2 regions of the Ramlibacter sp. MAHUQ-53 genome follow, and region 2 is predicted to be linked to the other one. Evidence: riboswitches for the same ligand, from Rfam matches in the RefSeq annotation. Region 2 holds a riboswitch; the other holds the start of a gene.
The links. Region 2 has a riboswitch for glycine ahead of ACT80S_RS18055 (D-amino acid dehydrogenase). Riboswitches for the same ligand answer to the same signal wherever they lie in the genome.
Positions count from the first base shown of each region.

Region 1: it holds a riboswitch for glycine, as region 2 does, so the genes downstream of both, gcvT (glycine cleavage system aminomethyltransferase GcvT) here and ACT80S_RS18055 (D-amino acid dehydrogenase) in region 2, are expected to answer to the same signal.

Region 1 is NZ_JBQWTS010000001.1:364,045-374,049, reverse strand. It holds gene gcvH (glycine cleavage system protein GcvH) at 1-161, opposite strand, end outside; gene gcvT (glycine cleavage system aminomethyltransferase GcvT) at 206-1,348, opposite strand; glycine riboswitch at 1,405-1,503, opposite strand; glycine riboswitch at 1,516-1,609, opposite strand; gene ACT80S_RS01670 (electron transfer flavoprotein-ubiquinone oxidoreductase) at 1,636-3,330, opposite strand; gene ACT80S_RS01665 (SDR family oxidoreductase) at 3,458-4,240, shown strand; gene ACT80S_RS01660 (DMT family transporter) at 4,510-5,394, shown strand; gene ACT80S_RS01655 (acyl-CoA thioesterase) at 5,391-5,810, shown strand; gene ACT80S_RS01650 (peroxidase-related enzyme) at 5,825-6,400, opposite strand; gene ACT80S_RS01645 (catalase) at 6,578-8,032, shown strand; gene ACT80S_RS01640 (methyl-accepting chemotaxis protein) at 8,108-9,922, shown strand; gene ACT80S_RS01635 (LuxR C-terminal-related transcriptional regulator) at 9,951-10,005, opposite strand, start outside.
Region 2 is NZ_JBQWTS010000015.1:31,792-41,796, reverse strand. It holds gene ACT80S_RS18070 (LysR substrate-binding domain-containing protein) at 1-385, opposite strand, end outside; gene ACT80S_RS18065 (dioxygenase family protein) at 544-1,476, shown strand; gene ACT80S_RS18060 (TRAP transporter substrate-binding protein) at 1,513-2,598, shown strand; gene ACT80S_RS18055 (D-amino acid dehydrogenase) at 2,668-3,942, opposite strand; glycine riboswitch at 4,105-4,195, opposite strand; gene ACT80S_RS18050 (M20 aminoacylase family protein) at 4,207-5,400, opposite strand; gene ACT80S_RS18045 (Bug family tripartite tricarboxylate transporter substrate binding protein) at 5,409-6,407, opposite strand; gene ACT80S_RS18040 (LysR family transcriptional regulator) at 6,545-7,444, shown strand; tRNA gene ACT80S_RS18035 (tRNA-Ala) at 7,526-7,601, opposite strand; gene ACT80S_RS18030 (hypothetical protein) at 7,805-9,910, shown strand; gene ACT80S_RS18025 (alpha/beta hydrolase) at 9,957-10,005, shown strand, end outside.

The DNA.
Region 1 (10,005 bases), on a different contig from region 2:
CCGGCGACCTCGCCCTTGGCATAGCTGCGGCCGACCTCGGGCAGGTCGACGAACACCACGTCGCCCAGCGCATCCTGCGCGTGCACGGTGATGCCCACCGTGGCGGGGCCGTCGCCCTCGGCGCGGATCCATTCGTGGTCGGGGGTGAACTTCAGGGTCATGGTTTTTCTCCGGTTGTTGTCTCGTTGAGGGGCGTTGCGGCGGTTCAGCCGCGGAAATAGCGGGGCGGCACGAAGGGTAGGGGCGCGACCTCCATCGGCACGGCCTTGCCGCGCACGATGGCGTCGACGCGGGTGCCGTGGGCTGCCAGCGCGGCGTCCACGTAGGCCATGGCGACCGGCTTGTCCACGCTGGGGGCCAGCAGGCCGCTGGTGACCTCGCCGACGCGTCGGCCCTGCGCGTCGCGCAGTTCGGTGTGCTCGCGCACCGGCACCCGCTCCAGGGCCACCAGGCCGACGCGCCGGCGCGCCGGGGGGGCGGTGCCATCGAGCTGGGCCAGCACCCGGGCGGCGCCGGGGAAGCCGCCCGCGCGCGCGCCGCCGCTGCGGCGCACCTTCTGGATGGCCCAGGCCAGGCCGGCCTCGACCGGGGTGGTGGTGGTGTCGATGTCGTTGCCGTACAGGCACAGGCCCGCCTCCAGGCGCAGCGAGTTGCGCGCGCCCAGGCCGATCGGCATGACGCCGGGCTGCGCCAGCAGCGCGCGGGCCAGGGCCTCGGCCTTGCCGGCCTCGACGGAGATCTCGAAGCCGTCCTCGCCGGTGTAGCCGCTGCGGGTGATGAACAGCTCGGTGCCATCCCACAGGAAGGCGGCGCCGGTCATGAAGACCAGCTTCTCGACCCCGGGCACCAGGCCGGACAGGGCTGCGGCGGCCTGCGGCCCCTGCAGCGCCAGCAGGCCCCGCTCGGGCAGGGGCACGACCTCGCAGCGCGAGCCGATGCGGGCCTGGATGTGGGCGATGTCGCCGGCCTTGCAGGCGCCGTTGACGACGACGAACAGGTCGCCGCCGCGGTTGACGAACATCAGGTCGTCGATGATGGTGCCCTCGTCGGTGAGCAGCAGGCCGTAGCGCTGTCGGCCCACCGCGAGATCGACCACGTCCACCGGCATCAGCGTCTCGAAGGCGGCCGCGGCGTCGGGGCCGACCAGCCGCAGCTGGCCCATGTGCGAGACGTCGAACAGGCCGGCGGCCGCGCGGGTGTGCTGGTGTTCGGCCATGAGGCCGGCCGGGTACTGCACCGGCATCGCGTAGCCCGCGAAGGGGACCATGCGCGCGCCCAGTTCGAGGTGCAGCGCGTGCAGCGGCGTGTGCTGCAGGGAGGGCTCAGGGGTGGCGTTCGGGGCGGACATCCGGGTCTCCGGGAAAGGGCTGCGGGCCATGGTACGACCATGTGGTACGACCATGGGGGAGCCCTGCTGTCCGCTTTACCTGAGAGATTCACCCCGCGCGGGGGCTTGCTCCTTCGGTGGGTACCGCGAAAGTACCTCTCTCCAGCAAGGAAACGCGGCGCGAGCGCCGCGCGTTGCCAGTCCTGGGTGCCTGAGCGTTCGGCGATGAGCCTGCGCCTTCGGCGGCCTGCTCGGGGGCAGGCGCTCTCCTGACAACCCGGCGATTGTAGCCGCCAGGCGGGCGCCGTTTACATGTTGGCGTAGTTGGGGCCGCCGCCGCCCTCGGGCACCACCCACACGATGTTCTGCGTCGGGTCCTTGATGTCGCAGGTCTTGCAGTGCACGCAGTTCTGCGCGTTGATCTGCAGGCGGTCGGCGCCGGTGCTGTCGTCCTTGACGAACTCGTACACGCCGGCCGGGCAGTAGCGCGCCTCGGGGCCGGCGAACTTCGCCAGGTTCACGTTCACGGGCACCGAGGCGTCCTTGAGCGTGAGGTGGGCCGGCTGGTCCTCGGCATGGTTGGTGTTCGAGATGAACACCGACGAGAGCCGGTCGAAGGTGAGCTTGCCGTCGGCCTTGGGGTACTCGATGCGCGGGCACTGGTCGGCCGGCTTGAGGTACACGTGGTCGGGCTTTTCGCGGTGCAGGGTCCAGGGGATGTGCCCGCGCAGCACGAACTGCTCGATGCCGGTCATGACGGTGGCCAGGGGCAGGCCCTTCTTGAACCACTGCTTGAAGTTGCGCGCCTTGTTCAACTCGGCGTACAGCCAGGACTGCTCGAAGGCCTCGGGGTAGGCGGTGAGCTCGTCGCCCTGGCGGCCGGCGCCCAGGGCCTCGAAGGCGGCCTCGGCGCACAGCATGCCGCTCTTGATGGCGGCATGGCTGCCCTTGATGCGCGACGCGTTGAGGTAGCCGGCGTCGCAGCCCACCAGCGCGCCGCCGGGGAACACCTGCTTCGGCAGGGACAGCAGGCCGCCCACCGTCAGCGCGCGGGCGCCATAGGCCAGGCGCTTGGCCGGCTTGCCGCCCTCGGGCGTGTCGAAGTACCAGCGGATGTTGGGGTGCGTCTTGAACCGCTGGAACTCCTCGTAGGGCGAGAGCCAGGGGTTGGCGTAGTCCAGGCCGACCACGTAGCCCACGGCCACCTGGTTGTCCTCCATGTGGTACAGGAAGGAACCGCCGTAGGTGTTGTTGTCCAGGGGCCAGCCGGCGCTGTGCAGGGCCAGGCCCGGCTTGTGGCGGGCCGGGTCGATCTCCCAGACCTCCTTGATGCCGATGCTGTAGCTTTGCGGGTCGCGGCCCTCGTCGAGCCTGTACTTCGCGATCAGCTGCTTGCCCAGGTGGCCGCGCGCGCCCTCGGCGAACACGGTGTACTTGGCGTGCAGCTCCATGCCGAGCTGGAAGTTCTCGGTGGGCTCGCCGTCCTTGCCGATGCCCATGTTGGCGGTGGCCACGCCCTTGACCGAGCCGTCCTCGCGGTAAAGCACCTCGCCGGCGGGGAAGCCGGGGAAGATCTCCACGCCCAGCGCCTCGGCCTGCTGCGCCATCCAGCGCGTGAGGTTGGCCAGGCTGATGATGTAGTTGCCTTCGTTGTGGAAGTTCTTCGGCAGCAGCGCGTTGGGCGTGCGGGTGGCGCCCTGCTCGGTGAGGAAAAGGAAGATGTCCTCGGTGACGGGCTGGTTCAGCGGCGCGCCCAGGGCCTGCCAGTCGGGGAACAGCTCGCTGATCGCGCGCGGGTCCATGATGGCGCCGGACAGGATGTGCGCGCCGGGCTCGGAACCCTTCTCGAGCACCACCACCGACACCTCCTTGCCGCTTTCGGCAGCCAGCTGCTTCAGGCGGATCGCGGTGGCCAGGCCCGCGGGGCCGGCGCCGACGACGACCACGTCGTACTCCATCGCTTCGCGGGGTCCGTATTGCGACAGGATCTCTTCTTGCGTCATGTTGTCTCGCTGATAATGGTTCCAGTCCGTCTTGAGCCGCTGCCCCGAGGGGTACCGGCGCACCGCGAACGATTCTATTGCCTGCCGCGGGACGCTCCGGCGCACCCTGGCGCCCCGAGGAGACGACATGAGCTACACCATCGACCTGTCCGGCCGCGTTGCAATGGTCACCGGCGCATCCAGCGGCCTGGGCGCGCAGTTCGCGCGCACCCTGGCGCGGGCCGGCGCCGCCGTCGTGCTCGCGGCCCGCCGCGTGGAGAACCTCAAGGACCTGCGCGCGCAGATCGAGGGCGAGGGCGGCGACGCCCACATCACGCCCATGGACGTGACCGACCTCGACAGCATCCGCGCCGCCGTGGCCCATGCCGAGACCGAGGTCGGCTCCATCGACATCCTGGTGAACAACGCCGGCGTGGGCACGACCCAGCGCCTGCAGGACGTCTCGGAGGAAGACTTCGATTTCGTCTTCGACACCAACGTGCGCGGCGCCTTCTTCGTCGCGCAGGAAGTCGCCAAGCGCATGCTGGCGCGCGCGCGCGGCGCGGCCCCCGGCACCTTCACCGGCGGGCGCATCATCAATGTCTCCTCGATGGCCGGCCTGCGCCCGCTGCCGCAGATCGGCGTGTACGCCATGGCCAAGGCGGCGGTGGTCCACATGACCAAGTCGATGGCGCTGGAGTGGGGCCGCTTCGAGATCAACGTGAACGCGATCTGCCCCGGCTACATCGACACCGAGATCAACCACCACCACTGGCAGACCGAGCAGGGCCGCAAGCTGGTGGACATGCTCCCGCGCAAGCGCATCGGCCATCCCGAGGACCTCGACGCGCTGCTGGTGCTGCTCGCCAGCAGCGAGAGCCATTTCATCAACGGCTCCATCATCGCCGCCGATGATGGCTTCGCCCTCTAGGGTGTGTCATCGGATTCCCCGGGCCGCGCTCCTGCCTTGGCGGGATGGGGCGCAAGGCGCAAAACCCAGGGCAAGGCTGTACGCCTTGCCCGGTTTTGCAACGCAGCGCACCGCCCGCCAAGGCAGGAGCCCTTCGGGTTGGGGCGAAATCGGGCGTCTTGCACGCCTCGTCGCTTGCATGGGCATCAGCCCATGCCGCGCTCCGTCGGTGCGCAATCCATCCCGATTGCGCCCCAACGCGGGCCCGGGGAATTCGAGGACACACCCTAGTGCTCCGGGGCGTCCTGGCGGGCCTCGCGGCCGGGGCCCTGTGGGGCCTGGTGTTCGTCATGCCCCGCATGGTCGAGGGCTTTTCGGCGGTCGACCTGGCCAGCGGCCGCTTCGTGGCTTACGGCGCCTTCTCCGCGCTGGTGATGGCGCTGGCGCGCCGCCCGCTGCCCACCCTGCGCCAGGCGCTGGGCGCCCTGGGCCTGAGCCTGCTGGGCTTCACCGGCTACTACACGCTGCTGGTGTTCGCGGTGCGCGACGCGGGCGCCGAGGTGCCCGCGCTGATCATCGGCACCATCCCGGTGTGGGTGATGTTCCTCGGCAAGCCGGGACACCTGCGCTGGATGGCGCTGCTGCCGGGCCTGCTGCTCACGGCGGCCGGCCTGGCGCTGATGATGTCCGCGCCGCAGGCGCAGGAGCCGGGCTCGGCCGTCCACTGGTGGCGCGGCGTGGCGCTGGCCGTGGTCTCCCTGGCGAGCTGGACGGCCTTCGCGCTGCTCAATGCCGCCTGGCTGCGCCGGCACCGCGAGGTGGCCGCCACCGACTGGGCCAACTGGCTGGGGGTGGCCACCGGCCTGGGCGCCCTCGCGCTGTGGCTTCTGGCGGGCTCGTCGCCGGCCGAGATGCTGGCCCAGCCCCAGGCCGGGCGCTACCTGTTCCTGAGCCTGGCCACCGGCCTGGGCTCGGCCTGGCTGGCCACGATCCTGTGGAACGTGGCCAGCCAGCGGCTGTCCGCCAGCCTGTGCGGGCAGCTGATCGTCAGCGAGACGCTGTTCGCGCTGCTCTACGCCTTCGCGTGGGAGGGCCGCTGGCCCGACCCCGCACAATCCGTCGCCTGCGTGCTGTTCACGCTGGGCATCCTTTCCTCCGTCAAGGCCCACCGATGAAGATCGAGATTCCCGAGAAGAAGAAACTGGTGTTCGAGATGACGTTCCCCGTGCGCTGGGGCGACATGGACGCCATGGGGCACGTGAACAACACGGTCTACTTCCGCTACCTGGAGATGGCGCGGGTGGACTGGATGCAGTCGCTGGGCGGCCCGCCCACGCCCACCGGCCAGGGCCCGGTGATCGTCAACGCCTTCTGCAACTTCTACAAGCAGCTGGAGTACCCCGACGTGGTGCTGCTTCGCATGTACGCCAGCGACCCCGGCCGCACCAGCTTCGAGACCTGGGCGACCATGGCCCGCGCCAGCGAGCCCGACGTGATCTGCGCCGCCGGCGGCGCCACCACGGTGTGGGTCGATTTCCCCAGGCAGAAGTCGGCGCCGCTGCCCGACTGGCTGCGGCCCCACCTCGAGTAAGGCCCGGCCCTACCCTACTTCTGCCGCGGCACCCGCCCGAGCAGGTAGAACTCGGGATTGGGCGCCATGCCCGTGACGTTGGCCATGCGGTTGGACAGGCCGAAGAACGCGGTGATGGCGGCGATGTCCCAGGCGTCCTCGTCGTCGAAGCCATGGGCCTTCAGGGCCTCGAAGTCGGCGTCCTCGACCTCGTGCGAGCGCAGGCAGACCTTCATCGCGAAATCCAGCATCGCGCGCTGGCGCGGCGTGATGTCGGCCTTGCGGTGGTTCACCGCCACCTGGTCGGCCACCAGGGGCTTCTTCTCGTAGATGCGCAGGATCGCGCCGTGCGCCACCACGCAGTACAGGCAGTGGTTGGCGGCGCTGGTCGCGGTGACGATCATCTCGCGGTCGCCCTTGGTGAGGCTGCCGCCCTCCTTGAGCATCAGCGCGTCGTGGTAGTCGAAGAAGGCCCGCCACTCGGCCGGCCGGCGCGCCAGCGCCAGGAACACGTTGGGCACGAAGCCGCTCTTTTCCTGCACCTCCAGGATGCGCGCGCGCATGTCCTCGGGCAGGCCGGCGAGTTCGGCCAGGGGGTAACGATTGCTCACAGTTGTCTCCTTGTATCGCTTCGGGGCCAAGCGTAGCGTGCCTCGGCCATTGATGAGTCTTGCGCGTGGCCCGGCAGAAAAGCTATCGCTGCGATTCATGCAATTGGCTTTGTCCATTTTGCAGCGGCAAACACACTTCGCACCGAACCCCCGACCCCACGACCAGGAGAAGATCGAATGAGCATCCAGCGCCTGACCACCGCCTCCGGCATCCCGGTGGCCGACAACCAGAACTCGATCACGGCCGGTCCGCGCGGGCCCATCCTGCTGCAGGATTTCCACCTGCTCGAGAAGCTCCAGCACTTCAACCGCGAGCGCATCCCCGAGCGGGTGGTGCATGCCAAGGGCTCCGGCGCCTACGGCACCTTCACCGTCACGCACGACATCACGAAGTACACCCGGGCGGCGCTGTTCAGCGCGATCGGCAAGAAGACCGAGACCTTCGTGCGCTTTTCCACCGTCGGCGGCGAGCGGGGCAGCGCCGACACCGAGCGCGACCCGCGCGGCTTCGCGATCCGCTTCTACACCGAGGAGGGCAACTGGGACCTGGCGGGCAACAACACGCCGATGTTCTTCATCAAGGACCCGATCAAGTTCCCCGACTTCGTGCACACGCAGAAGCGCGACCCGCAGACGAACCTGAAGTCGCCCACGATGATGTGGGACTTCTGGAGCCGCGCGCCTGAGTCGCTGCACCAGGTGACCATGCTGTTCTCCGACCGCGGCACGCCCGACGGCTACCGCCACATGGACGGCTTCGGCAGCCACACCTTCAGCCTGATCAACGCCGCCGGCGAGCGGGTGTGGGTGAAGTGGCACTTCAAGACCCTGCAGGGCATCCGCAACCTGTCCGCCGCCGACGCGGTGCGCCTGGCCGGCGAGGACCCGGACTATGCGCAGCGTGACCTGTTCGATGCGATCGCCCGCGGCGACTTTCCGCGCTGGAACGTGTTCATCCAGGTGATGACCGAGGACCAGCGCATCGCCTGGGAGGCCCGCACCGGCTGGGACGCCTTCGACCTCACCAAGGTCTGGCCGCATGGCGACTTCCCGCGCCTGCCGGTGGGCGTGCTGGAGCTCGATCGCAACCCCGAGAACTACCACGCCGAGGTGGAGCAGGCCGCGTTCTCGCCGGCCCATGTGGTGCCGGGCCTGGGCTACTCCCCGGACCGCATGCTGCAGGGGCGCCTGTTCGCCTACCACGACGCCCAGTTGTACCGGGTGGGGACCAACCACCAGCACCTGCCGGTGAATCGCCCGCGCTGCCCCTTCCACAACCAGCAGCGCGATGGTGCGATGGCGATCCACAACGGCGGCGCCGCGCCGAACTACAACAGCGTGCAGGCCGGCGGCGTGGACACCCGCGGCTTCGGCCACGGCGACCCGGGCTGGGTGCTGGACGGCGTGGCCGGGCGCAGCGATCCCCGCGCCACCAGCGACGACTTCACCCAGGCCGGCAACCTGTTCCGCCTGATGTCCCCGGACGAACAGGACCGGCTCACCACGAACATCGCCCACGCGATGGCCCCGGTGGCCGCGGAGATCCAGGAGCGCCAGGTGGCCCACTTCACCCGCGCCGACGCGCGCTACGGCGCCGAGGTGGCGCGCAAGCTCGCGGCGCAGCGGGCCTGACGCTGCGGGGATTCAAGTTCCTGGCGGTCGCTGCCGAAAAGCGGGGGGACACCCCCGTCCTACCCGGTGACTTCCATGAACCTGATCCGATCCCTGCGCATCGGCCCGCGCCTGGCGGCCGGCTTCGCCCTCCTCGTGCTCCTGCTGGCGGTCATCGCGGCGGTGGGGGCTTCCCAGATCCTGGCCGTGCGCCAGGGCATGTCCACCCTGGTGCTCGATCGCTACGGCAAGGTCGAATTGATCAACGGCATCCAGAAGCAGTTCCTGATGCAGGGCGTGCGTATCCGCAACCTGGTGCTCGTGTCCGACGCCATGCAGGTCGAAACCGAGATCGCCGAGATGGAGGACACCGTCCGCTTCATCTCGGCCCGCATGGAGCAGCTGCGCACGGGCATCACCGACGAGACCGGGCGCGGCCTGCTGGCCGCCGCGGCCCAGGTGCGGGGCACCTTCCTCAAGGCCCGCGAGGAGATGGTCAGGCTGGCCCAGGCCGGCAAGGTCGCCGACGCGCGCAAGTTCCTGGTGGACGAGGCCATCCCCGCGCACCAGGCCTACTACGACGCCCTGGACAAGCTCAGCGCCTTCCTGGCCGCGCAGGCCAGCGACGCCCAGCGCGCGACCGACGCCCTGGTGATGCGGGCGCTGTGGGTCATCGGCATCCTGGCCGGCGTCGCGGTGCTGGTGGCGGCGGCGGTGGCGCTGGCGATCAGCCGCTCGATCAGCCGCCCCCTGGCCCAGGCCCTGGCGGTGGCCCGCACGGTCGCTGCCGGCGACCTGACCTCGCGCATCGTGGCCGACGGCCGTGACGAGCCCGGCCAGCTGCTCGCCGCGCTGCAGGCCATGAATGACAGCCTGGTGCGCCTGGTCGGCCAGGTGCGCACCAGTAGCAGCAACATCGCGACCGGCGCCAGCCAGATCGCCACCGGCAACGAGGACCTGAGCCAGCGCACCGAGCAGCAGGCCTCCAACCTGGAGGAGACGGCGGCCTCGATGGAGGAACTGACGTCCACGGTGAAGGCCAATGCCGAGACCGCCCGCGAGGCCAGCGAGCTGGCCAGCGCCGCCAGCGCGGTGGCGCAGCAGGGCGGGGCGGCGGTGGGCGAGGTGGTGCAGACCATGCAGGCCATCACCGCGTCGAGCCGCCGCATCGCGGACATCACCGGGCTCATCGACGGCATCGCCTTCCAGACCAACATCCTCGCGCTCAATGCGGCGGTGGAAGCCGCCCGGGCCGGCGAGCAGGGCCGCGGTTTCGCGGTGGTGGCCGGCGAGGTGCGCAGCCTGGCGCAGCGTTCCGCCGCGGCCGCCCAGGAGATCAAGGGCCTGATCGGCGACAGCGTGGCCAAGGTCGAGGCCGGCGGCGAGCAGGCCGACGCGGCGGGCCGCACCATGGCCGACATCGTGGCCCGCGTGCAGCGCGTGAGCGACCTGATCGGCCAGATCAGCACCGCCACGACCGAGCAGGGGCGCGGCATCTCCCAGGTCGGCGACGCGGTGACGCAGCTGGACCAGGTGACGCAGCAGAACGCCGCCCTGGTGGAGGAGAGCGCCGCCGCCGCCGAGAGCCTGAACCAGCAGGCGGTGCACCTGGTGGCGGCGGTCAGCGCCTTCCGCCTGGAGGCGGGCGCGGCGGCCCTCGTGGCCGCGGCTCCCCGCGCCGCCGCCGCGGCGCCGGCCAAGGGCGCCACCCAGGCGCCGGCCCACACGACGGGCCACACGACGGGCCACACGACGGGCCACACGACGGGCCACGCCCCGGCGCACGCGGCATCCCCAGCCCCGGCCCACGCGCCTGCCAAGGCCGCCCAGGCGGACCGCGAGCCGGCGATCGTCAGTCCCCTGTCCGGCAAGCCCTCGCCGGCTGCGGCGGACGGCTGGGACAGCTTCTGAGCGCTGCGCGTGCCGTCCTGGCGGGGGTTCAGACCCCCGCCATCAGCTTGTGCACCAGGTCCGCGGTCGTCCCGGACTTGTAC
Region 2 (10,005 bases):
CGCGCAAGGCCCTCACGACCACGGACACGCGCGGGTAGTCGTGGTGAAAGGCGGCCAGGGTGGTCGGCACCACCGTGTTGAGGAAGGTCGGGAAGATGCCCATCGTGAGCTGGCCGGACTGCAGCCCGGTCAGGTCGGCCAGCGCCATCCGCCCGGCTTCCAGCTCCTTCAGGGCCCGCAGCGCGTAGTCCCGGAACTGCGCTCCGGCCTGTGACAGGCGCAGGCCCCGGCCCAGGCGGTCGAACAGGGCCACGTCCAGCTCCTGCTCCAGCTGCCGCAGGCCATGCGAGAGCGTGGACTGCGTGACGAACAGGTTCTGGGCGGACTGCGTGAGGTGCTCGGTCTCCGCGATGTCCAGGAAGTAGCGCAGCTGACGGATTTCCATGGCCGGGATGGTAGCCCGATCGTTCGACTGAGGCGAACGCTCCATCGGAAATTAATCATTGGATTCATTCTTTGGGCCCACTTACGCTCCCTCGTCATCGAGCCCCAGGGCTCCCTCACACCCGCAGATTCCCCATCCACCATCACAAGGAGAGACAAGTGAGCAAGAACGAATTCACCGTGGCGCAGCTTCTGGACCGCGTCAACACCGTGCACATCGCCGAAGGCAATCCGCGGGTCCGGGCCCTGGTGGCCAGCATCGTGAGCGACCTGTTCAAGACCATCGACAGGATGAACGTCACTCCCGACGAGTTCTGGGCTGCGACCGACTGGCTCAGCCGCCTGGGCGCCTCCGGCCAGATGGGCCTGATCACCGCCGGCCTGGGCTTCGACCGCCTGCTGGACATCAAGCTGGACGAGGCGGATGCCCAGGCCGGCCGCGCCGCCGGCACGCCCCGCGCCATCGAGGGCCCGCTGTATGTGCCCGGCGCACCGCTGTCCAAGGGCGAAGCCTGGCTCAGCGAGGACAGCCCCTCCAAGGGCGAGGTGTTCGTGATGGAGGGCCGTGTGCTCGACACCGACGGCAAGCCGGTGGCGAATGCCCTGATGGACGTCTGGCACGCCAACGAGGTGGGCGGCTACTCCCACTTCTTCCCGGGCCTCAAGGAGTTCGAGCTGCGCCGCAAGATCGAGACCGACGCCCAGGGCCGCTACCGCTTCCGCTCCGTCCTGCCCCCGGGCTATGCGATTCCCCCCAACAGCCCGACCTCGGAGCTGTTCGACGCGCTGGGCCGCCACGGCCATCGCCCGGCGCACGTTCACTTCTTCATCGTGGCCCCGGGCCTGCGCACCCTGACCACGCAGATCAACGTGCCGGGCGACACTTACCTGGACGACGACTTCGCCTTCGCCACCCGTGACGGCCTGGTGATCGACCTGCAGCGCGTCGCCGCGCCCGCCGGCTACGAATCCCTGGGCATCGCCGCCGGCACGCCGGTCGCCCTGTCGAAGTTCGATTTCGTGATGCAGAAGGCCCGCGACGAGGACGAGGCCAGCCCGCTCACCCGCATGGCCCGCGTGGCTGCGGCCTGACCGGCGCGGACCCCGGACAAGGAAAGGCACATTCGCATGGATCGTCGCTCCCTCCTCAAGACCGGCGGCATCGCCGGTGTCCTGGCCGCCGGCGTCGCGCCCGCGGTGCACGCGCAGGCCACGGTGCGCTGGCGCCTGGCCTCGAGCTTTCCCAAGTCGCTGGACACCATCTTCGGCGGCGCTGAAGTCTTCGCACAGAAGGTGCGCCAGATGTCGGGCGGCAAGTTCGAGGTGTCGGTGCACCCGGCGGGCGAGCTGATGCCCGCCCTGAGCGTGCTCGATGGCGTGCAGAACGGCACGGTCGAGGCCTGCCACACGGCCTCGCTGTACTTCTTCGGCAAGAACGAGGCGTTTGCCATCGGCACCAATGTCCCCTTCGGCATGAACACCCGGCAGATGACCGCCTGGATGCTCGATGGCAACGGCATGAAGCTGATGCGCGAACTCTTCGCCAAGTACAACATCGTCAACTTCCTGGGCGGCAACACCTGCGCGCAGATGGGGGGCTGGTTCCGCAAGGAGATCAAGTCGGCGGCCGACTTCAAGGGCCTGAAGTTCCGCGTGGGCGGCTTCAACGGCAAGATCCTCGAGCGCATGGGCGTGGTCCCGCAGAACATCCCCGGGGGCGACGTGTACGCCTCCCTGGAGAAGGGCACCATCGACGCCGCCGAATTCGTGGGCCCCTATGACGACCAGAAGCTGGGCTTCCACAAGGTGGCGCCCAACTACTACTACCCGGGCTACTGGGAAGGCACGGGCCAGGTCGACTTCCTGATCAACCAGAAGGCGTTCGAGGCGCTGTCCCCCGAGAACAAGGCCATCGTCGAAAGCGCGTCGCTGGCGGCGCACCAGACCATGATCTCGCGGTACGACAGCCGGAACCCGACCGCGCTCAAGCAGCTGGTCGCCAGTGGCGCCAAGCTGCGGCCCTTCCCGCAGGACGTCGTCGCCGGCGCGCACAAGCACGCGCTGGCGCTGTTCGACCAGCTGAGCGACACCAATCCCGACTGGAAGAAGATCTACACCGACTACACCCGGTTCGCGGCCGACGCGCACATGTGGTTCCGCTTCACCGAGACCCCGTTCGACCGCTACATGCAGTCGGTGAAGTCTCCGGCCTGACGACGCCCGGCGCCACGGGCCACCACGGCGCCCCGCCGGCGGCATGCCGCCGGCGGGGCGCCTCTCGTTTCAGCTGGCCTGGGCCGCCGAAGCCGTCGCCGTGATCGGCAGGCGACTTCCGGCCGGCTTCGCGCCCTGCGCCACCAGCTCCCCCAGGAGATCGGCGGTCGCTGCGCTCAGCGTCCATCCCAGGTGGCCATGCCCGGTGTTGTAGAACACGTTGGCCTGCCGGCCCCGGCCGACGCGGGGCATCATGTCCGGCATCATCGGCCGCAGGCCAGCCCAGGGCACCACCTGGCGCGTGCTGACCCCGGGGAAGCATTGCTGCACCCACTCGACCAGCGGCCTGATGCGGTCGGCCCGGATGTCGCGATTGAAGCCGTTGAACTCAGCGGTTCCCGCCACCCGGAAGCGGTCGGCCCCGAGGCGGCTGGTGACCAGCTTGGTCTCATCGTCCAGCAGGCTCACGGTGGGCGCCGCCGCCTGGCTGGCGTCGTCCAGCAGGTTCACCGTGATCGAGTAGCCCTTGACCGGATAGACGTTGATGCGGTCGCCCAGCTGCGCCGCCAGCGCCCGGCTGCCCACGCCGGCGCACACCACGACGGCGTCGAAGGATTCGGTCCGCGAGCCCGTGCCGTCGTCCAGGTCCACGCGCGCGCGGCGGCCGTCGCAATCGAGTGACAGCACGTCCTCGCCGTAGAGGAATTTCACGCCCATTCGCGCGCAGGCCGCGGCCAGGCCCTGCGTGAACTTGTGGATGTCCCCGGTGGAATCGCTCTCGGTGTAGTAGCCGCCGTAGTAGTCGCCCGCCAGCGTCGGCTCGATGGCGCGCATTTCCTGGGGCGTGACGGCCCGGCGCTGCAGGCCGCCGGCGGCCAGCAGCTGCGAGACCTTCCCCGCATGCTCGAAGCCCTTGCGGTCCCGGTAGATGTGGAGGATGCCTTCGCGGCGATGGTCGAAGTCGATGCCTTCGGCCGCGGCCCAGGAAAACAGGTGGTCCCGCGCGACGATCGCCAGGCGCGCCGTCTCGATGGTGTTGGACTCGTACTTGGGGATGCTGGCGATGAACTCGGCGAACCACGAGATCTTGTGCCAGGAGGGTTTGGGGTTGACCAGCAGCGGCGCATCCTGGCGCAGCATCCACTTGAGGCCCTTGAGGAGGGTGGACGGATGGGTCCAGGTCTCGGCGTTGGACGCCGAGAGCTGGCCGCCGTTGGCGAACGAGGTCTCCATGGCGGCATAGCGGTGCCGCTCGATGACGGTGACGCCGTATCCGCGTTGGGCCAGGGCGTAGGCGGTGGTCACGCCGGTGATGCCGCCACCGATCACTGCAAAGGTCTTCATCAGGTTGCTCCAGACGTCGAGAAGGGAGTCCGCCGCGCCAGTCGCGCGTCGAACGCCCCCTCTGTTCGGAACCTGAGAGATTCACCTGCGGTCGCGAGGCGCCGCGGGCTTGCTCCTTCGGTGCGCCGGCGGACGAGGCCAGCGGCTCTTCAGAGTATTCGGGTGCGCGGGCCGGTCCTGGGTACCTGAGAGTTTCCGGGGCGGTTGCTCCTTCGGCGCCGCGCCGTGACGCGGTCTCTCCCGGCTCGCGCAGTGGTGGAGGGGTCAGGCGCCAGCGGGCTCCTTCAGGTATCGGGCCACCAGGCCCGCCCAGAAGCGCGCGCCCGGCTCGATGATCTCGTCGTTGAAGTCGTAGCCCGGGTTGTGGACCATGCAGGCGCCCGGGGTCCCCGGGCCGCCGTTGCCGACATAGACATAGCTGCCAGGCACCTTTTCCAGCATGAAAGCGAAGTCCTCGCTGGCGGTCAGCGGCTGGCCCTCGGGATTCACCCGGTCCGGCCCGAACAGGTCCAGCGCCACCTGGGTCGCCAGGCGGGTTTCGTCCGGCGTGTTCACCAGCACGGCGTAGCCGTCACGCCAGTCGATGTCGGCCTTCACCTTGAAGCTGGCGGCCTGCAGGTTCACCAGGTCGCAGATGCGCTCCTTGAGCAGCGTGCGCACCTGCGGGTCCAGGGCGCGCACGCTCAATTCGAGCGTGGCGAGGTCCGGGATGATGTTGTTGGCCGTTCCGGCATGCATGGCGCCGACGGTGACCACCGCGGATTTCAAGGGGTCCACGTTGCGCGACACCACGGTCTGGAGCGCCGTGACGATGGCCGCCGTGGCGACCACGGTGTCGGCGGTGGTCTGCGGCATGGCCCCGTGGCCGCCCACGCCGCGCAGCGTGATGGTGACGTTGTCGCTGGACGCCATGGTCGGCCCCACCCGGAAGTGGAAGGACCCGGCCTCCAGGCCCGGCATGTTGTGGAGCGCGAACACCGCGTCGCAGGGGAAGCGCTCGAACAGGCCGTCCTCCATCATGCGCAAGGCGCCACCGGCGCCTTCTTCCGCGGGCTGGAAGATCAGGTTCAGGGTGCCGTCGAAGTCCACGTCCTCCGCGATCAGGCGGGCCGCCGCCAGGAGGGTGGCGGTGTGGCCGTCATGCCCGCAGGCATGCATCACGCCGGCATGGCGGCTGCTCCATTCGCGCCCGTTGTCCTCGGTGATGGGAAGCGCGTCCATGTCGGCCCGCAGGCCCAGGGCCCGGGAACCGGCGCCGCGCTGCAGGCGGCCCACCACGCCCGTGCCGCCGATGCCCGTCGTGACCTCGTAGCCCCAGCCGGCCAGCTTGGCCGCCACCAGGGCCGCCGTGCGGTGCTCCTGGAAAGCCATCTCGGGATGGGCGTGGATGTCGCGGCGGATCTGGATGAACTCGCCGACGCGCTGCGACAGCGAGTGCCCCAGGTAGGTCTCCTTCATGGCCGCACTCACTGGGGCTGCAGGTTCATCGAGCGGGCGATGGCGCGGTACTTGTCGGTGTTGTCGGCGTAGACCTTGCCCATCGCCGCCAGCGGCTGCGGTCGCGGCACGATCATGGCCTGCGCCTCCAGGGCCGAGCGGACGCCGGGGTCGTTGGCCACTTCGCTCAGGGCCCTGTGCAGGGCCTGCACGATGGGCTCGGGCGTGTCCTTGCGCACGAAGTAGCCCGACCAGGTGTCGAAGACGAAGGTCTTGAGCGGCGCGGCATCGTGCAGCGGCGGGGCCTTCTTCAGAGGCTCCTGGCGATCGGCCGACAGCACTGCCACCGCCTTGAGCTTGCCCTCGTCGACGAGCGCGATCTGGCCCTTGCCGTAGGGGGAGATGAACACGTCCACCAGCCCGGCCATCAGGTCCTGGAAGGCCGGGGCCGCGCCCTTGTACGGCACGTGGGTCATCGGGATGCCGGTCTGCCTGGACATGTGCTCGCCCAGGAGGTGGTACATGGAGCCGGGGCCCACGCTGGCATAGGTCAGGGGCTTGCCGTCGGCCGCGCCCTTGCGGGCATAGGCCAGCAGCTCGTCCCCGTTGCTGGCGGGCAGGTCCCTGCGCGCGAACATCGCCATCGGGTTGATGGTGATCATCTGGACCAGGCGGAAGTCCTCGGGCTTGTACTTGATGGCGGCGTTCGACAGGGGCGCCAGGATCAGCTCGTTGGGCGAGCCCTGGAAGATGACATGGCCGTCGGCCGGGCTGGCCAGCACCTTCTGCGCCGCGATGCCGCCGCTGGCGCCGCCCAGGTTCTCCACGATCACCGGCTGGCCCAGGTGCTTGCCCAGGGTGGTGCTCAGGGTGCGGGCGACCACGTCGGACACGCCGCCCGCCGGGTAGGGAACCATCAGCGTCACCGGCTTGGACGGGAAGGTCTGCGCGGCGGCGGCGCCGGCCAGCGACAGGCCGGCGAGGGTGGCCGCGGCGCGGCGGAGGAAGTGGCGTTTGCTGGCGGTCATGGAGCGGGTCTCGTGTGCGGGGGTTGCCTGCCGGATCAGCAGGTAAGACCCATGCTAGGGAGGGGAAAACGATGTGTCCAATGCATTATTTTCCTGTTCATCATTCGGGGAGCGCATCTTTCTTGCTTTAGCGTGACATGAACATCCGCCACCTCGAACACTTCCTGGCTGTCGCCGAAACCGGGTCCTTCAGCCGCGCGGCGGAGAAGCTGCACCTGACCCAGTCGGCACTGAGCCGCAGCATCCAGGCGCTGGAGTCCGAGGTCGGCGGGCTGCTGCTGGACCGCGTCGGCAAGCGCAACGAGCTGTCGGTGCTGGGCCGCCAGCTGCTGCAGCGGGCGCGGCGCATCGTCCTGGAGGCCTCCGAGCTCAAACGCGGTGCCGAGTTGATGCGCGAGTCCCATGCCGGCGTGATGCGGGTGGGCCTGGGCTCCGGGCCCGGCGCCATCCTGATGACGCCGCTGATGTGCCACATGGCGCTGGCGCATCCCCAGGTGAGGGTCAAGGTGGTGCGGGGGCCGACGCAATTGCAGCTGATCCAGCTGCGGGACCGCCAGCTGGATGCGCTGGTGGTGGACATGCGTCTGGTTCCGCCGGCGGAAGACCTGAACATCGAGCCGGTCGCCGAGATGGCCGGCGGCTGGATGGTGCGCAACGGGCACCCCCTGCTGAGGGAGAAGGTGGTGACGCTGGATGACCTGCTGGCCTATCCCATCGCCTCCACGCCCCTGTCCGATGAGGTGGCCCGGCTCCTGGTCGGCCAGTACGGCCCCAAAGCCAATCCGGCGCAGTTCCGGACGCTGGAGTGCGATGACATCGAAAGCCTGATCGACGTGACCGAGCGCACCGATGCGGTGCTGCTGGGCGTGCTGGCGACCGCGCGGGAGCGGATCGAGGCGGGCTCCCTGGCCGTGCTGCCGGTGCGGCCCGTCCTGAAGGCGACCGCACGGTTCGTCTACGTGACCCTGGCCGGGCGCAGCGAAGCGCCGGTGATGTCGCTGCTGCGCCAGTTCGTGGCGCAGCGCATGGTGGATTGACGCCTGGGCGAGAGGCCGGACTGCGCGTCGAATGGCGGGCCAAAAAAAAGTCCTTGGCATGCAAGGACTTTTTCGAATGTGTGGTGGAGAGGAGGAGGATCGAACTCCCGACCTTCGCATTGCGAACGCGACGCTCTCCCAGCTGAGCTACCCCCCCACGGAGAGCTTCATTGTAACCCCAAGTCCGGCGGCGGATCGGCCTGCGCGCCTTTTTGCGCGCGCGTTGCGAACTGTTGAGTCCTTTGGTGTTCATGGTTAGGATGCGCAGGACAGACCCGTTGTCCACAGGGCCAGCAACTCCAGGGAGAGTCCCGGGCGGCCCGTCAGGCCGCCGCAGCGCATGCTGCGAAGGAGTCCCTCATGGACGGCGACCGCAAGATTTCCCCCAGCGTCCCGGGGCTGTCCCCGCCCTCCGCCGGGCGCATGCGCAGCTTCTCCGACCCCACCCACGACCGCGGCACGCCCGCCGAGGCCGACCTGTTCGGCCCCGCCATCGGCGAATCGCCGGGCGCCGTGGCCGTGGCGATCGCCGGCCAGTTCCCGCGTGAGGCCGACGCGCCAGCGCGGGCCGAGATCGCCGCGCGCGTGGCCGTGCGGCTGGTGGCCGCGGCCTCGCACCTGACCGCGGCCCAGCGCACCGCCGCGATGCAGGCCCTGGTGGCCGGCGCCGGCGGCTGGCGCGAGGCCTTCGAGGCCCTGGCGCGGGCCGGCGAGTCGCTGTCCCCGCCCGTGATCCGCGACCTCATGGCCGGCGTGGCCGAGGGCCTGGGCGGCCGCCACCTGGCCGCCGCGACCCGCAGCGAACTCGTCGCCACCGTGGTGCGAGCCACCGCGCTGGACGCCAGCCCCGGCCTGGCGCCGGTCCCGGCGGCGGCCTGCGTGGAGGCGGTCCTGTCCACCTTCGGCCTGGCCAGCGCCGGCCCGGCCCTGCGCCAGGCCTGCCTGGACGACGTGCTCGAGGCCTTCGCCAGCGTCCCGCGCGGCGACATAGAGGACGGCACGCTCACCGCCCTGGTGGAGGCCTATGGCCTGGCGCTGGAGCTGGACGGCCAGGGGCGCGACCTGCGGGGTTGGCTATTCGATGCCCTGGCCGAGGCGGCCTCGGCCGGCCGGCTCGACGCCGACGGCTTGGGCGAGGCCATCGAGGGCCTGTCCGAAGCCGCCGCCGGCGGCGACGCGGGCAGCGGCCTCGGCCCCTGGCTGCTGGCCCGCACCCTCGAGGCCCGCGCGCAGGTGCAGGGTGACCGCTTCGTGGCGATGGTCGCGGCCTGCGTCCTGGCGCAGGCCCGGCCCACGCTGCAGGTGGAGATGGCGCACGCCCTGTGCGGCCAGGCGCTGGCCGCCGCGCCGCAGCTCGAGGCCCAGGCGCTGCACGACGCGCTGCGGGGCCTGGCCGAAGGCATCTGCGACGCCACCCAGGCCGACTTCGACGCGCCTGTCCAATTGGCCGCCCCGCACCCCTTCGAGCGGGCCGTGCTCGGGCGCGTGCTGATGCACCTGCCGATGCTCGCACCGCCGCAGCGCGAGGCCGCCCTGGCCGGCGTCCTGGCCGGCTTCCAGGGCAGCGAGCCGGACGAGGCGCAGGCCGGGGCCGCCCGCCAGGCCCTGGTGGACGTGCTCGCGCGCCACCTGCCGGGCCTGTCCGCCGAGCCGGCCGCCGCCGTGGTCCGCACCGCGCTGCAGGTGCTGGGCATCGAGGCCGGCGACGGGCCGGCGACGGCGCGCTTCGCGCAGGAGGTGCTGGCCCTGTCGCTGTCCCGCGCGCCGCACCTGGTGCTGGTCTCGATCGACCGCCTGGTGGCCGCCCTGGGCGGCGCGCCCGTGCCGCCGGACGTGGGCGGGGCCCTGCTCCAGGTGGTGCTCGCGCCGCAGGCTCCCCTCGCGGCGGAGCCGCGCGCCGAGGCGGTCCAGGCGGTCGTCGAGGCCGTCGGCGGCGTGGACCTGACGCTGCCCGCGCTCGGCATGCTGGTGCAGCGCCTGGCCGGTGCCGCCCCGGCGCTCGGGGACGAGGCTTGCCTGGCGGCGATGCAGGGCCTGGGCCTGGGCCTGGCGGGGCCGGCCATGCCGCTGCCCCTGCGGGAACGGCTGGTCACCTGGCTGGCCACCCTGCCGGCCACGACCGAACGGGCCACGGTGACCCTGCTGATGGAGGGCCTGGCCACCAGCCTCGACGCGGCCGACAGCCCCCACCTGCAGGCGTGGCTCGCCGCGCGCCTGCCGCTGGCCGGCGGCGGGGCGCAGGGCCTGCGGCGGCTCGACCTGGCCATCGGCCTGGACCGCGCGATCCATCCCTTCGAGGACGACGCCGTGGCCCACCGCCGGCGCGTGGACCTGCTCATGGACATGGGCGAGGGCGCCGAAGACGCCGACGATGCCGGTGCCGCGGGCGGCGCGCCCGGCCGGCCCGGCCGCGAGCCGGGCGCCGGCACGCAGGACCGCAAGCACCCGCGCCGCCCGGGCGCCTGAGTCGTCCCGCGGCGCGCTATAAAGCCGGGGTTCGAGGAGACCCCGCATGAAGTACGACGACACCGAGTGGCTGGAGCAGCAGTACAACAACCGCG